3 regions of the Pectobacterium punjabense genome follow, and region 2 is predicted to be linked to each of the others. Evidence: riboswitches for the same ligand, from Rfam matches in the RefSeq annotation. Region 2 holds a riboswitch; each other region holds the start of a gene.
The links. Region 2 has a riboswitch for thiamine pyrophosphate ahead of thiM (hydroxyethylthiazole kinase). Riboswitches for the same ligand answer to the same signal wherever they lie in the genome.

Region 1: linked by a shared signal. The riboswitch ahead of thiC (phosphomethylpyrimidine synthase ThiC) and the one ahead of thiM (hydroxyethylthiazole kinase) in region 2 are both predicted to bind thiamine pyrophosphate.
Region 3: linked by a shared signal. The riboswitch ahead of thiB (thiamine ABC transporter substrate binding subunit) and the one ahead of thiM (hydroxyethylthiazole kinase) in region 2 are both predicted to bind thiamine pyrophosphate.

The regions. Positions count from the first base shown of each region.
Region 1 is NZ_CP038498.1:283,482-288,346, reverse strand. Features, by position in the region: gene hemE (uroporphyrinogen decarboxylase) at 1-672, opposite strand, end outside; gene nudC (NAD(+) diphosphatase) at 789-1,571, opposite strand; gene rsd (sigma D regulator) at 1,680-2,141, shown strand; TPP riboswitch at 2,264-2,417, shown strand; gene thiC (phosphomethylpyrimidine synthase ThiC) at 2,537-4,492, shown strand; gene thiE (thiamine phosphate synthase) at 4,489-4,865, shown strand, end outside.
Region 2 is NZ_CP038498.1:3,354,824-3,359,688, reverse strand. Features, by position in the region: gene E2566_RS15270 (GGDEF domain-containing protein) at 1-924, opposite strand; gene ahr (NADPH-dependent aldehyde reductase Ahr) at 1,077-2,096, opposite strand; TPP riboswitch at 2,244-2,340, shown strand; gene thiM (hydroxyethylthiazole kinase) at 2,377-3,171, shown strand; gene thiD (bifunctional hydroxymethylpyrimidine kinase/phosphomethylpyrimidine kinase) at 3,168-3,971, shown strand; gene psiE (phosphate-starvation-inducible protein PsiE) at 4,180-4,587, shown strand; gene yegS (lipid kinase YegS) at 4,616-4,865, opposite strand, start outside.
Region 3 is NZ_CP038498.1:3,999,108-4,003,972, reverse strand. Features, by position in the region: gene thiQ (thiamine ABC transporter ATP-binding protein ThiQ) at 1-77, opposite strand, end outside; gene thiP (thiamine/thiamine pyrophosphate ABC transporter permease ThiP) at 64-1,671, opposite strand; gene thiB (thiamine ABC transporter substrate binding subunit) at 1,647-2,630, opposite strand; TPP riboswitch at 2,710-2,806, opposite strand; gene sgrR (HTH-type transcriptional regulator SgrR) at 2,844-4,502, opposite strand; gene sgrT (glucose uptake inhibitor SgrT) at 4,593-4,757, shown strand.

The sequences.
Region 1 (4,865 bases), 1.7 Mb from region 2:
CAGGGAGAACTCTTTGTAGTCGCGCCCGCTCAGCGCGCCACCCCAGGTATCGAATACCATCACGGCCTGCGCACCAGCACGAATTTGCGCGTTGAGATAAAGAATGACGCTATCCGCCAGCTTATCCAGCAACAGGTGTAGCGTTTTAGGCTCAGCAAACATCATTTTCTTGATGACGGTAAACGCTTTGCTGCTACCGCCTTCCACCATATAGGTCGCCAGCGTCCACGGGCTGCCCGAGAAACCGATAAGCGGCACTGCACCGGCGAGATTTTTACGGATCGTTCGCACCGCGTTCATCACATAACCGAGTTCCTGTTCTGGATCGGGAACAGGCAGTTTAACGACATCGGCATGAGAGGTGATGGGAGAGTGGAAGCGTGGGCCTTCCCCGGCTTCAAAATAAAGTCCTAAGCCCATCGCATCAGGGATAGTCAGGATATCGGAGAACAGGATCGCCGCATCCAGCGCATAGCGCCGTAAAGGTTGTAACGTGACTTCACACGCCAGCTCTGCATTTTTGCACAGTGACATAAAATCACCCGCCTGCGCACGCGTTGCCTTATATTCTGGTAGATAACGCCCCGCCTGACGCATCATCCACACTGGGGTGACATCAACAGGTTGGCGCAATAACGCCCGCAAATAGCGATCGTTTTTCAGGTCGGTCATGTTCTCTTCCTTTCGGCCTCACGGCGGTTCTACACCAGATAGATGTGATGAAGCGGATGCGTTATAAAACGAACGTGTTATGAAACCAATACATTAATAGCGCAAATAGTACCACGTCAGCCTTCGTTCTCGTGATAAGCACGGCACAACACCACCGTATCTTCGATAAGTCGACGCGCCACGGTGCCCAGCGGAGGCAACTGCGGAAGTTGGTCATAGCGGAACCAGCCCGCGTCACGCAACTCTTTCGGATCGTGCTTGATTTCTCCACCCGCATAATCCGCTGTAAACGCCATCATCAGCGAATGAGGGAATGGCCAAGGCTGAGAACTCACGTAACGCAGGTTTTTTATCTGAATGTGGCTTTCTTCCATTACCTCACGTACGACAGTCTGTTCCAGCGTTTCGCCCACTTCCACAAACCCCGCCAGCACGGTATACATGTTTCCACGATGTCGGTTGTGCTGCGCCAGCAAAATCTCCTTGCCACGCCGAATTGCGACGATGATGCAGGGCGCGATCTGCGGATAATAACGTTCCTTGCAGTGGTGACATAAGCACGCCAGTTCCGTCTTGCTCCGCACCATTTCATGGCCGCAGTAACCACAAAAGCGATGGGAGCGATAGAATTCAGCCAGCTGTACGCCTCGCCCCGCCAGTTGGAATAAGCCCGCGTCTTGATCGAGCAGTTGGCGAACGGATGCCATGCCCGTATCCCGCCCTTGGCAAACCAGCCAGGCAGGCTGCCCTTGCCATTCACCGATTTGACGAGCCACTTTCCCCTGCAACGACCACGCCGTCGCCGTTCCGCGCGGTAATTCTCCTTGGGGTAGCCAGATTTGTATCGCATCGCTAACTATCCACCAGCCGGTTTCATCACCTTTTAGCGTCTGTTCCATATCTTTTTATTGCTCCACTGCCACTTCACTGGCATTTTACATTCAGAGTGATTACATAAGTTTTATAACTGGGATTTCAGTTATTTCTTACCGTTCACGGAGTCAACAATGCTAAACCAGCTACAAAGTCTGACTGAATACGTTGGTGGCAATAATGCGTTAATCGACCAATGGCTACAAGCGCGTAAGCAGCTTCTGGTGGCTTACTATCATCTGGTCGGCATCAAGCCGAACAAGGAAGCGCTTTCTCTTTTGGATGAAGAGGCATTGGATAATTTTTGCCAGAATCTGGTGGACTATCTTTCTACTGGCCACTTTCATTTATACGAAAAAATGCTGCATGAAGCAGCGACCCACAGCGAACAAGTATTGGCGCTTTCCACCCAGCTCGACCTCGCCCTGCAAAACAATACGCAGCAAATCATGACGTTTTACGATAGCCATCTGGCAGCCGCCATCGACCATGATAACTGCATCGAATTCCAGCAGGCACTTTCCAGCGTCGGTGAAGCATTAGAAGAGCGTTTTACGTTAGAAGACAACATGATCAGGCAGGTTTACGACAACTAACCGTCATTTGACGTTATTTAAGAACATCACCACGCGCTGTACAGGCAAAAGCGGCACGCTTTGACATCCGCGTTTTGCCGTCATACAGTGTAGGGGTTTTATTGACCCGTTTAACAGACGGGCAAATCTTGTCGGAGTGCCTAGCGTGCTCGTGTTTTGTTTTACGAAATCAATCGTTTTACGAAACCTATGAGCGCACAGGCTGAGACCGTTAATTCGGGATCCGCGGAACCTGATCGGGTTAATACCTGCGAAGGGAACAAGAGTAATGCACCTCATTGAGATTGAGCCCAAGGCTGCGTATTTGCACATACCCACGCTAAAACTCGATATCATTATTACTCCCTCCGGCTCCAGACAAGCAATCTTCCCTTTACGTCTTACAGGAACTTGCTATGTCTACAGAACCCTTGTCTACAGAACCAATGCTGTCCAAATCAGGCCGCCGTGAACAACGCGCCGCCGCCCAACAGTTTATTGAAACCTTACAGGGAACCGCCTTTCCCAATTCCAAACGCATTTACCTTGCAGGCTCGCGCGACGACATCGCCGTACCGATGCGTGAAATTCAGCTCAGCCCGACGCGACTCGGCGGCAGCAAAGACAATCCCCAATACGAGCCCAATGAGCCGATCCCGGTTTACGATACGTCAGGGCCTTATGGCGATCCCGCTGCGCAACCCGATGTCCGCGTTGGGCTAGCGAAGCTGCGCGCCAGCTGGATTGCAGAACGTCACGACACCGAGGCGCTATCTGGCGTCAGCTCCGATTTCACCCAGCAGCGCCTAGCGGATGCCGGTCTGGATCATCTGCGTTTTGAGCATTTGCCACGACCGCTGCGTGCCAAAGCAGGTAAACGCGTCACCCAACTCCACTATGCGCGACAGGGGATCATTACCCCGGAAATGGAATTTATCGCCATTCGCGAAAATATGGGACGCGAACGCATTCGCACCGACGTACTGCGCCAGCAGCATCCGGGGCAAAGTTTTGGCGCTCTCCTGCCGGAGAACATCACGCCGGAATTTGTCCGTCAGGAAGTGGCCGCCGGTCGCGCCATTATTCCTTCCAACATCAACCACCCCGAGTCAGAGCCAATGATTATCGGTCGCAATTTTCTGGTGAAGGTTAACGCCAATATCGGCAACTCCGCCGTGACCTCCTCCATCGAAGAAGAGGTGGAAAAGCTGGTCTGGTCTACCCGTTGGGGCGCAGATACGGTGATGGATCTCTCAACCGGCCGCTATATTCACGAAACCCGCGAGTGGATTCTGCGCAACAGCCCCGTCCCCATCGGAACCGTACCGATCTACCAGGCGCTGGAAAAAGTGAACGGCGTGGCGGAAAACCTGAACTGGGAAATGTTCCGCGATACGCTGCTGGAACAGGCGGAACAGGGCGTGGACTATTTCACCATCCACGCGGGTGTCCTGCTGCGCTACGTTCCGATGACAGCCAAACGCCTGACCGGCATCGTCTCACGCGGCGGTTCTATTATGGCGAAGTGGTGCCTGTCACATCACAAAGAGAGCTTCCTGTACGAGCACTTCCGTGAAATCTGTGAAATTTGTGCCGCTTATGACGTCGCGCTGTCACTGGGTGACGGCTTACGCCCCGGCTCCATTCAAGATGCCAACGACGAGGCGCAATTTGCCGAGCTGCATACGTTAGGCGAGCTGACTAAGATTGCTTGGGAATATGACGTACAGGTGATGATCGAAGGCCCCGGCCACGTTCCGATGCAGATGATCCGCCGCAACATGACCGAAGAGCTGGAGCACTGCCATGAAGCACCGTTCTATACGCTCGGCCCATTAACCACCGATATCGCACCAGGCTACGATCACTTCACCTCCGGCATCGGTGCCGCCATGATCGGCTGGTTCGGCTGCGCGATGCTCTGCTACGTGACGCCGAAAGAGCATCTTGGCTTGCCGAACAAAGAAGACGTCAAACAAGGGCTGATTACCTACAAGATCGCCGCCCACGCCGCCGATCTGGCGAAAGGTCATCCCGGTGCGCAGATCCGTGACAACGCTATGTCGAAAGCGCGCTTCGAATTCCGCTGGGAAGATCAGTTCAATCTGGCTCTCGATCCGCAAACGGCACGCGCCTACCACGATGAAACACTGCCGCAGGAATCTGGCAAAGTCGCCCACTTCTGTTCCATGTGCGGCCCCAAATTCTGCTCGATGAAAATCTCACAGGAAGTGCGCGATTACGCCGCGAAACAGGAAGCAGAAGCCAAACCGATTGAAGTTGGCATGGCGCAGATGTCACAGGAATTCCGTTCTCGCGGCAGCGAGCTTTATCACAGCGCCACCAGCCTGCCAGCCGAGGAAAACCAATGACGGACTCAACGCCTTTTGCCCCAACAGCACAGCGGCTGGGGCTCTATCCCGTTGTCGATAGCGTGGAATGGATTGAACGCCTGCTCAGTGTAGGGGTGAAAACGATCCAGCTAAGAATCAAAGATCGGTCTGATGAACAGGCCGAAGCCGATGTGATCCAAGCGATCGCATTGGGTCGGCACTATCAGGCGCAGCTCTTCATCAACGACTATTGGAAATTGGCCGTAAAACATCAAGCGTACGGCGTACATCTGGGCCAGGAAGATCTGGATACCGCCGATCTGGTCGCGATTAAACAAGCAGGCCTGCGCTTAGGCGTCTCCACACACGACGATCGTGAACTGGCACGTGCGGTGGCGATCAACCCGTCCTA
Region 2 (4,865 bases):
TTACGGTTTTTTTTCTTGCGGTTCCAGAGCCCATTCCACTTTGCCTTTGCCGGTATTTTTGGCTTGATAAAGTGCAACATCTACGCGTTTCATAAAGTGTTCTGTGGGCTCCTGCGGCTGTTTTTTACCTGCCCCAATGCTGACAGAAAGGTAATGCATATTTTTAATAATGATTTTGTTGGCATTTTTTAATACTTCTCTCGCCAGCTTCTCTGCCCGATCCTGTGTTCCTGCATAAAGAATAATCGCGAATTCTTCGCCACCAATTCGAGTTGCGACGACTTCACTGTTATCGAAACGAGAAAGAATATGGCCGAATTTACTTAATATTTCATCGCCTTTCGTATGCCCATATTTGTCATTGATGACTTTGAAATTATCGATGTCGATGATAAATAAATAGGGTGTTTTCGCTTCGAGTTTTTTTAATTCGTTAATAAAAAACCGGCGATTAGGGAGCTGCGTGAGTTCATCGCTGAATGACTGTATTCTGGCTTCGACATACTTATTGTTGATTTGCTGTATCAGGGTATAGACACCGAATCCGACGCCAAACATACCAATAATTCTCAGCATATCCTCAACATAGTACCCAACTAGTTTGGGTTGATAGATAAACTCATCCATGAAGTCAAACGTGGCTGAGCATATCCAGACATGTAGCCCGAGCCGGATGGATAAGGCTGAAGTATGGTTCAGTGAGATTTTACTGGTACACGATAAGATAAAAAAAAGAAAAACCAACGCGATCGAATCGGTATAAGACCCCGGATTATTGTGCAACTGCTCCTGAAAATCGCGGTGCTTGAAGAACAGGAGATTAAATATAATGATTAACGCAGACAATAAAAGGGCGACCCTTACTGACGAGGAAGCCTTCTTATTTCTATCAATGAAGTCGTGGTCATACTCTTTAAAAGGCATTGCGGATCTCCTCTTGCATCACCTTCCAATCCTATCATGAAACCTATTGAATACATTCAGTCGCGTGGTGCCGGCGGTGTGTTCCAGAGAATGACGTTAATCTGACCAATGTGTAAAAAGCAGACGCCCGATCGCTCAGGCGTCTTTACCGATTAAAAATCGGCTTTCAGTACGACGCGATAACGGGCTTTTCCGTCACGCACGTGCTGGATAGCATCGTTGATTTTCGACATTGGGAACAGTTCCGTCTGTGGCTTCACGCTGGCACGCGCGGCGAGCTTCATCAGAGAACGTAGCTCATGTGGCGAACCGGTAGAAGAACCAGAAACGCTGCGATCGCCTGCGATAAGCGTAAAGGCCGGAACGCTAAATGGCTTCATTACCGCGCCGACGGTATGGAACTTCCCGTTATAGGCGAGCGCGTTGAAGTAAGGTTGCCATTCCAGATCGACGCTTACGGTGTTGATGATGAGATCGAACTGGCCTGCCAGCGCGGTCAGCGCCTGTGGATCGCGGCTGTTGACGACCTTATCGGCACCCATCGCCAAGACTTCCTGCTCTTTGGACGGATTAGAGCTGAACGCTGTGACTTCGCAACCCATCGCGTGTAGGAGCTTAATCGCGATATGTCCCAGACCGCCGATACCGATCACGCCAACGCGGCTGGTCGCAGTGACATGGTGCATTAACAGCGGTTTGAAGACGGTGATACCGCCGCACAGTAACGGACCCGCAGATTCGATATCAATGGAATCAGGAAGCGGGATTGCCCACTGCCAGTTTGCTCGGATCTTATCGGCAAAACCGCCTTTATTCAGAATCGTCGGCACGCTGCCTTGCTGGCAGTTGGTTTGGCTACCGCTGATACAGGCATCGCAATGCCCACAGCTGCGTGCTGTCCAGCCAATACCGACGCGCTGGCCAATCTTTAATCCTTTGTTCTTCGCCGCATCACCCAATGCGTGCACACGGCCAATCACTTCATGCCCGGCAACCAGCGGATAGCTCGACATGCCCCATTCGTTATCGATCATCGACAGGTCGGAATGGCACACGCCGCAGTAATCAACCACGACTTCGACGTCTTCCGCATGCAGTTCACCCGCATCAAACTCATACAACTCCAGCGCTGCGCCTGCTTCCGGTGCGGCATAACTCTTGATTATCGTCATCACAATCTCCTCAGTACGGGTTTGATTAATCAGTCTAAAGGGTTATGGCGTTTTTCTCTATGTCACAACGTGCCTGTGGTTTTTCATTTTGTGTCGGGCGGGACGGGCTTGCTTTGCTGGCATCACTTACTTATGCTGCGAGGCGTAGTAAATGACTCGGGGTGCCCTTCTTTGTGAAGGCTGAGAAATACCCGTACCACCTGATCTGGATAATGCCAGCGTAGGGAAGTCACGGTATGCCCACCGGTTGCCGCCTTCTTCCACGCCGGTTGGGAGACTTATGAATACACAACCCGCCGACTTTTCTGCCGCTCAGGCAGCAACATCACTGACCCAATTTCGTTCTGCTTCACCGCTGGTGCACTGTTTAACCAACGACGTGGTGCAATCTTTTACTGCTAACGTGCTGCTAGCGCTGAACGCATCGCCTGCGATGGTGGTCGATCCCGATGAAGCCGCGCAGTTCAGCGCGGTGGCCGATGCGTTACTGATTAATGTCGGAACGCTGGAACGCGCGCGCGCTGAGGCGATGCGGGCGGCGGTAAGCAGCGCACATCAGGCGGGTACGCCGTGGGTGCTCGATCCGGTTGCTGTAGGCGGTTTGACCTTCCGTACCGAATTTTGCCGGGAATTGCTGACATGGAAACCGGCGGCGATTCGCGGCAATGCGTCTGAAATCATGGCACTTTCTGGGGTAGCCGCGCAGGGGCGGGGCGTGGATAGTGCCGATGATTCCCTTGCAGCGCTACCCGCTGCGCGTGAGCTGGCGCGGCAGGTTGGGACGATTGTCGCGGTGACCGGCGCGGTGGATTATGTCACGGACGGTGAACGCGATATTGCGGTAATCGGCGGCGATAGCATGATGACACGTGTAGTCGGTACAGGCTGTGTGCTGTCGGCGGTGGTTGCGGGTTTCTGCTCCTTAGACGGTGACCGTTTATCCCACGTGGCGGCAGCGTGTTATGTCATGGCGTTAGCGGGGCAGCAGGCAGCTTCAGCATCACAAGGTACAGGCAGTTTTATCCCTAATTTCCTCGATCGGCTCTATACCCTACGTGCGGAGGATCTGGCATGAAACGTATCAATGCGTTGACGATTGCGGGTACCGATCCGAGCGGTGGGGCGGGGATTCAGGCGGATTTAAAAGCGTTTTCAGCCTTGGGTGCTTATGGCACGTCGGTCATTACCGCGCTGGTGGCGCAAAATACGCGCGGCGTACAGTCCGTCTACCGGATTGAACCGGATTTTGTCGCGGCGCAGCTGGATTCCGTGTTGAGCGATGTGCGTATCGACAGCGCCAAGATTGGGATGCTGGCGCAGGCCGATATTGTCGAAACGGTTGCCGAGCGTCTGCGTCATTACGCGGTTCCTTTTGTGGTGTTAGATACCGTGATGCTGGCGAAAAGTGGTGACCCGCTGCTCGCGCCTGAAGCAGTGGAGTCGATCCGCCGTGAGCTGCTGCCGCTGGTTTCCCTGATTACGCCCAACCTGCCGGAGGCCGCCGCGCTGCTGAATACGTCGCCTGCCGCCAGCGAGCGGGAAATGCGAGAACAGGGGGAAGCGCTGCTGGCGATGGGCTGTCAGGCAGTGTTGATGAAAGGCGGGCACCTCAGTGAAGCGGAAAGCCCGGACTGGTTGTTCAGCCGACAGGCCGATCCGCAGCGTTTTAGCTCCCCGCGTGTGAATACGCGTCATACGCATGGCACCGGCTGCACGCTGTCTGCCGCGCTGGCGGCGCTGCGGCCACGTTACGCTAGCTGGGGTGAGACGGTTAAGGTAGCTAAGGACTATTTACAGCAGGCGCTACAGCAGGCCGACACGCTGGAGGTTGGGCACGGTATCGGACCCGTTCATCACTTCCACCGCTGGTGGTAAATATTATATGCCCTCAATCCTTCACACTGCCGGCTTCCTGCCGCCTGAAATATGGCGGGTATAAGTAAATTGACTTGTACTTTGCGTGACACATTTGCCAGTAATTTCAAAGTAAATTAAGCGTCTTCGGCATAGACAGTGAGTGAACGTCCGGTTACTTTGCTGTGAAATCTTGGTGTTAATGTGAAATAGGATGTGGGGATAACATATGGCAGGTTCTGCTCGCAGTGCAATGGCTGCCAAGGCGCTTCAGACGATACTCAATATCGGCCTGCTGGCGCTGGCGACTATTCTGGTGATTTTTTTAGTCAAGGAAACGTTTCATCTGGCGAAGGTGCTGTTGATCTCCAACGAGAAAGATTCCTCCTATCAGCTGATAGAAGGCATCGTGATCTATTTCCTTTATTTTGAGTTTATTGCGCTGATCGTGAAGTATTTCCAGTCCGGCTATCACTTCCCACTGCGCTATTTTATCTACATCGGCATCACCGCCATCATTCGCCTGATTATTGTCGATCACAAAAGCCCGTCGGATACGCTGGTCTATTCCGCGGCGATCCTGCTGCTGGTTGTGACGCTGTATCTGGCAAACAGTAATCGCCTGAAGCGGGAATAATAGAAACAGAAATAGTTAAAACGCGCCGCTATTCCAGCAGCGAACACTGAGGCGGTAGCCGACAGTGAATCGCTGCGGGAAGCACCTCAATGCGGAATCGTTTGGCGGTGAGCGGCTCGCCGTCCAGATTAAATGTCATATCGTCTGGCGCGGTGATCTCCAGCCAGGGTAGGGTAGCGGAAATCATGTTCTGGTTTTCGCTGCCAGTAAACCAGGCCTGAAGCATATTGGGCAGTAACTCGGTTGCCGATAGTACGCTCAGTTCCAACAACCCATCG
Region 3 (4,865 bases), 640 kb from region 2:
TCACCCGGTTTGACGTGAAAATCAAAGCGCATAGGCAAGTGCTGATAGAAGTAGGTCAATTTCTCAAGCGCGATCATGACGGCCTGCCAGTTTCTCAATCAGGGTAAATAACATAAAGCACAGCAGCATCAACAACAGTGCCGTGACCGCACCGTCGGCGCTGCGATAGGAACCAATTTGCTGATACAGATAGAACGGCAACGTACGGAACTGCTCATTGCCGAACAGTGCGATGACGCCGAAGTCGCCGATAGACAATACGCAGGCAAAGGCCAACGCCTGCGCTAACGGCTGCTTCAGGGCGGCAAGTTCGATTAGCTTCAGCCTTTGCCAGCCGCGAATATCCAGCGATGTACAGAGCCGATTGTAGCGTTCGGCAACGTCCAACATCGGGTTTTCCAACACCTTAATGGCATATGGAATTGCCATCAGCGCATTCGTGAACACGACCAGCGCATAGGGGGATTGTGGCAGCCCGATGCTGTTATTCAGCAGCAGAAAAAAGCCAGTTGCCAGCACAATACCGGGCATGGCGAGGATGAGCATCCCGCTCAGGTTCATCAACTGCCCGTAGAGTGGCTTCTGGCGTAACTTGAGTTCGCGGCTGCTCCAGAGCAGCATCATGGTTAACACCAGACACAGGAGCCCAGCGCCTAGGGCAATGCGCAGCGAAGTAAACAGCGTTTGCCAGAGTACGGGCTGTTGCAGCACGGTAACCAGCGAGCGGTTCACGCCATCAACCACCACGGCTAGCAAAGGGGGAATGACCAGCAGCAACAGCGCGCCAATCATCAGGCCATCGGTGAGGCGGCTTAAGGCGCTATCTTGCGGGTTGCGCCATGAAAGCTGCTGCGTACTGCCGACAGGCAGAATTCGTCCCAGCCGCTGACTCAGCAGCACCAAACCGAGACAGCAAACCATCTGAATTAACGCCAGCAGTGCCGCGCGTGCCGGATCGTAATCAAAGCTCAATGCCTGATAGATAGCCAGCTCAATCGTGGTCGCCTGCGGGCCACCGCCCAGTGATAGAACTGTGGCAAAGCTGGCAAAGCAGAGCATAAAAATTAGCGCGCCAGTGGGTAAAATTTGCCTGCGCAGGGCGGGCCACTCCAACAGACGGAAATGTTGCCAGCTATTCATGCCCAGATTGGCGGCTAACTGGCGCTGCTCGGTGGCGATGCCTTCTAAGGATTGCAATAGCAGTCGGGTTGCCAGCGGCAGGTTGAAGAAGACGTGTGCCAGCAAAATACCTTGCAGTCCGTAGGGTGAAAACGTGTATTTTAGGTCGAACCAGCCCAATGCAGAGGCCAGCCAGCCTTGTCGGCCATAAACGCTGAGCAGGCCAAAAACGGCCACCAGTACGGGCAACACCAGCGTCATCGCGCACAGGCGCAGCAACCAGCGATGGCCGGGGAAGCGCCGTCGGTACAGCGCTCTGGCGAGGAAAATCGCAGGAACGGTAGAAAACAGCGCAGAGAGAAAGGCCTGCCAGAAGGTAAACCGAATGACATGCCAGAGATAGCTGTCATGCCATAGCGTGCGCCACTGGCTTTCTGGTGCCTGTATCCACAGCGCGCCGAAAGCCAGTACGGCAACGGAAATTAACAACGTGGTGGCCAGTAGCCCTGGCCACAGACGTCCGCCGATTAGTGGCTGACGGCGCGTTGCCATGCCTGAATCCACTGCGTCCTTTGGTCGGCAACGTCTTGTGCGCTGAACTGCATCGCTTTCTCAGGCACGGCGAGCGTTGCGAAGCCTGCAGGCAGTTCGGTTTTCACCGCCGGATACATCCAGTTTGTCGTAGGGATAGCCTGCTGGAAGGTTGGGCTCAGGATGAACTGCATAAAGCGTTTTGCCAGCTCGGGGTTTTTGCTGGAAGCCAACTGCCCGGCGATTTCAATTTGCAGATAATGTCCTTCGCTAAAGGTCGCCGCTGCGTAGCTGTCTTTCTTCTCTTCGATGATGTGGTAGGCCGGCGATGTCGTGTAGCTCAACACCAGATCGGCTTCCCCTTTCAGGAACAAACCATAGGCTTCGCTCCAGCCTTTGGTGACGGTAACGGTTTTTTTCGCTAGCTTCTGCCAGGCTTGCGGCGCATCGTCGCCGTAAACTTTCTGCATCCACAGTAGCAGGCCCAGCCCCGGTGTGCTGGTGCGCGGGTCTTGATAGATCACTTTCCACGGCGTGTTGCTGTCCACCAGCTCATGCAGGCTTTTCGGCGGGTTCTTCAGCGTGTCTTTGTTATACACAAAGGCGAAATAGCCGTAGTCGTAAGGAACGAACGTTTTATTGTTCCAACCGCCCGGCACCGTGACGGTGCTGGTGTCCTGACCGTGTGGCGCAAACAGACCGGTTTGCTCTGCGGCCTGCAACAAATTGTTATCCAGCCCCAGAATGATGTCCGCTTTACTGTTTTTTCCTTCCATACGCAGGCGATTTAGCAGCGATGCACCATCTTCCAGCGCGACGAAATTCAGCTCGCACGCGCACTCTTTTTCAAACGCGGTCTTGATGACGGGCCCCGGGCCCCATTCGGAAGCGAATGAGTCATAGGTATAAACGGTAAGCGCGGGCTTGGCGAAAGCGGATGCTGAGAGCAGTAACAAACAAGGTAGGCTGGTTTTCAGCACGGTGGCTGAACGGTGTAAGAATTGATTTAACACTTTGCACTCCTGAGAATCATAGGGTGGCAAAGGACTTCGAGGCAGCATAAGCCGCACTCTCAAATCCCTTCGCCGGTATTAACCGGATCAGGTTCGACGGGTATCTTCTCAGCGAAAAATTTTCCGCACCCCGTTGAGAACGGCTCATTGTAAAGGGTTAAGTCCGGCAGTGAAAGGCTCTCAGCGTTCCGGCGGCGCAAACCACGCGGATTTAAAATCAAACCAGCCCAGCATATTCATTCTGACGCCGCGCATGCTGCGCTGCCCTTGAAGTTGCAGCCAGTGATGCAATAACGGATGCAGTTGCCCGCTTTTGATGAGTTTTTCACTCCATTCTGCCATTGGGAGCGAGTGATTACGCCACTGTTGTGCGTCGGTATCCAGGTCGTCGTTCAGACAATGTTGCACCAGCGGCAGCTCATAGAGCATGGCGAACAGAGAGAATTCGAGCGGCAGATAACAATTCAGGCTACCAAACCAGATATCGCTTTCGGCATTGCCCTGATACCAATCTTCGTAGCTGATGGTCTGAACATGTAGAGTGACACCCTGTTGCGCCAGCAGCGTGCGCATAATCTCGCTTAATATCCGGTACTCTGGGTGCTCCTGATAGAACGTGAGCGTGACGTCGGTCAGCCCTTTTGGCATCGACTGTGGCGTGTCAGGGTGATGGTGATGCCAGCGCGGCAGCAGGCTATAGGCTGGCGACCAATCGCGTTGGTTGCTGATATTGGCGTGGTTGAGCAGCGAAATAGGATTAAATACCTGCCTGAGCCATTGCTGAGCCTCTGGGCGCTTGTTCAGCGGTGAACGTTTGTCGAACAACAGGAAATAACCGCCTTCTTCCATCCGGCTTTCCAACTGTTCGTGACGAGAATTGTCTGACTGGAATTGGACGGAGACGGGCATTTCCTCCGGTTCGTCCGGCAAGACCCAGATGTTGACCTCATCAATCAGCGCTCGATAGCCAAAATAGTCATCGAAAGCGCGGATCTTCAATTGGCTGCTGTTATTGCGCACCACGGCGTAAGGGCCGGTGCCAATCGGGTGTTGGGCGAAATTCGGCAGTGTTTGCCACTCTTGCGGCAGGATCATGGCATGCACGCTGGCCAAAAGCCACGGCAACCACTTATCTGGGCTGCGTAAGCGGATATCAATCACAAACGGCATCGGTGAGGTCACGGCTTCGATATGTGAGAAGAGCGGAAGCGGCGCGAGGCGCGATAACGATAGGGTGATGTCATCCATCGTGAGTTCACGACCGTGATGGAAGCGGATGGCTGGACGCAGATAAAAGCGCCAGTGCAGAGGAGATAGGCTCTGCCAGTGATGAGCTAGATCGGGTTTCAGTTCCCCATTTTCCTCATTTATATTGGTCAGTCCGCTGAATATTTGCCTCGCAATGTGCATTTCTGAGCGTCGTAGTGCTGAACTGGGTAATAAATTGCGTAACGGGCGGTAATAGAGGATGCGCAGAATATGCTTCCCTTGCCGGAAACTTCGCCCAAGGTGGGCGAGTAGCATCTGGCGCACCGCTTCTTTGTCACCCACCAACTGCACCAACTGCTCAATACGATCCTGTTCCAGTAAATCTTCGGCACGCTGTTGCTGTAGCGCTAATCCGGTATAGACAAAGGAGAGCTGTGAACGTTTTCCTCGCCCGGCCTCTGCCTGCCAGATGAGCCAGCCTTCTTGTTGCATTGCGTTCAATAACGAACGGATGTGGCGGCGTGAGCAGTTCAACACCCCGGTTAGCTCTTGCAGCGTGGTATCGGTGGTTTGCCCCTGAAAGTGTTGCCACAGGCGGATGAACTGTTGTTGCAATCGAGGGGAAGACATAAAAGAGGAACTCCCTACACTAAAGTCATCAATTTATCTTTCCCTATATTACGTCGATACTTTCTAGCAAGGAAAGAGAGGAGGTGGATCATGACAATTTCCCGTTTGTCCCAGTTCTATCGAACCTATCTATCGACGTGTAAAGCGAAGTGGTTGCGATGGATGTCTACCCAGCAGCGCGTTGCCTTATTGCAGCAGGCGACGCAGTGGCACCTAAACGAAATGTCTGATGAAGAGTATCGTCATTGGCTCTAGGTGGTGTGAGGAAACGTATTCTGAGTAAAACAATGTATTCTGAGTAATGGTGATGTTTCACCAGCCAGCGAGTTTTCTCGCTGGCTTTTTTTATGGCGTTTACCTGCC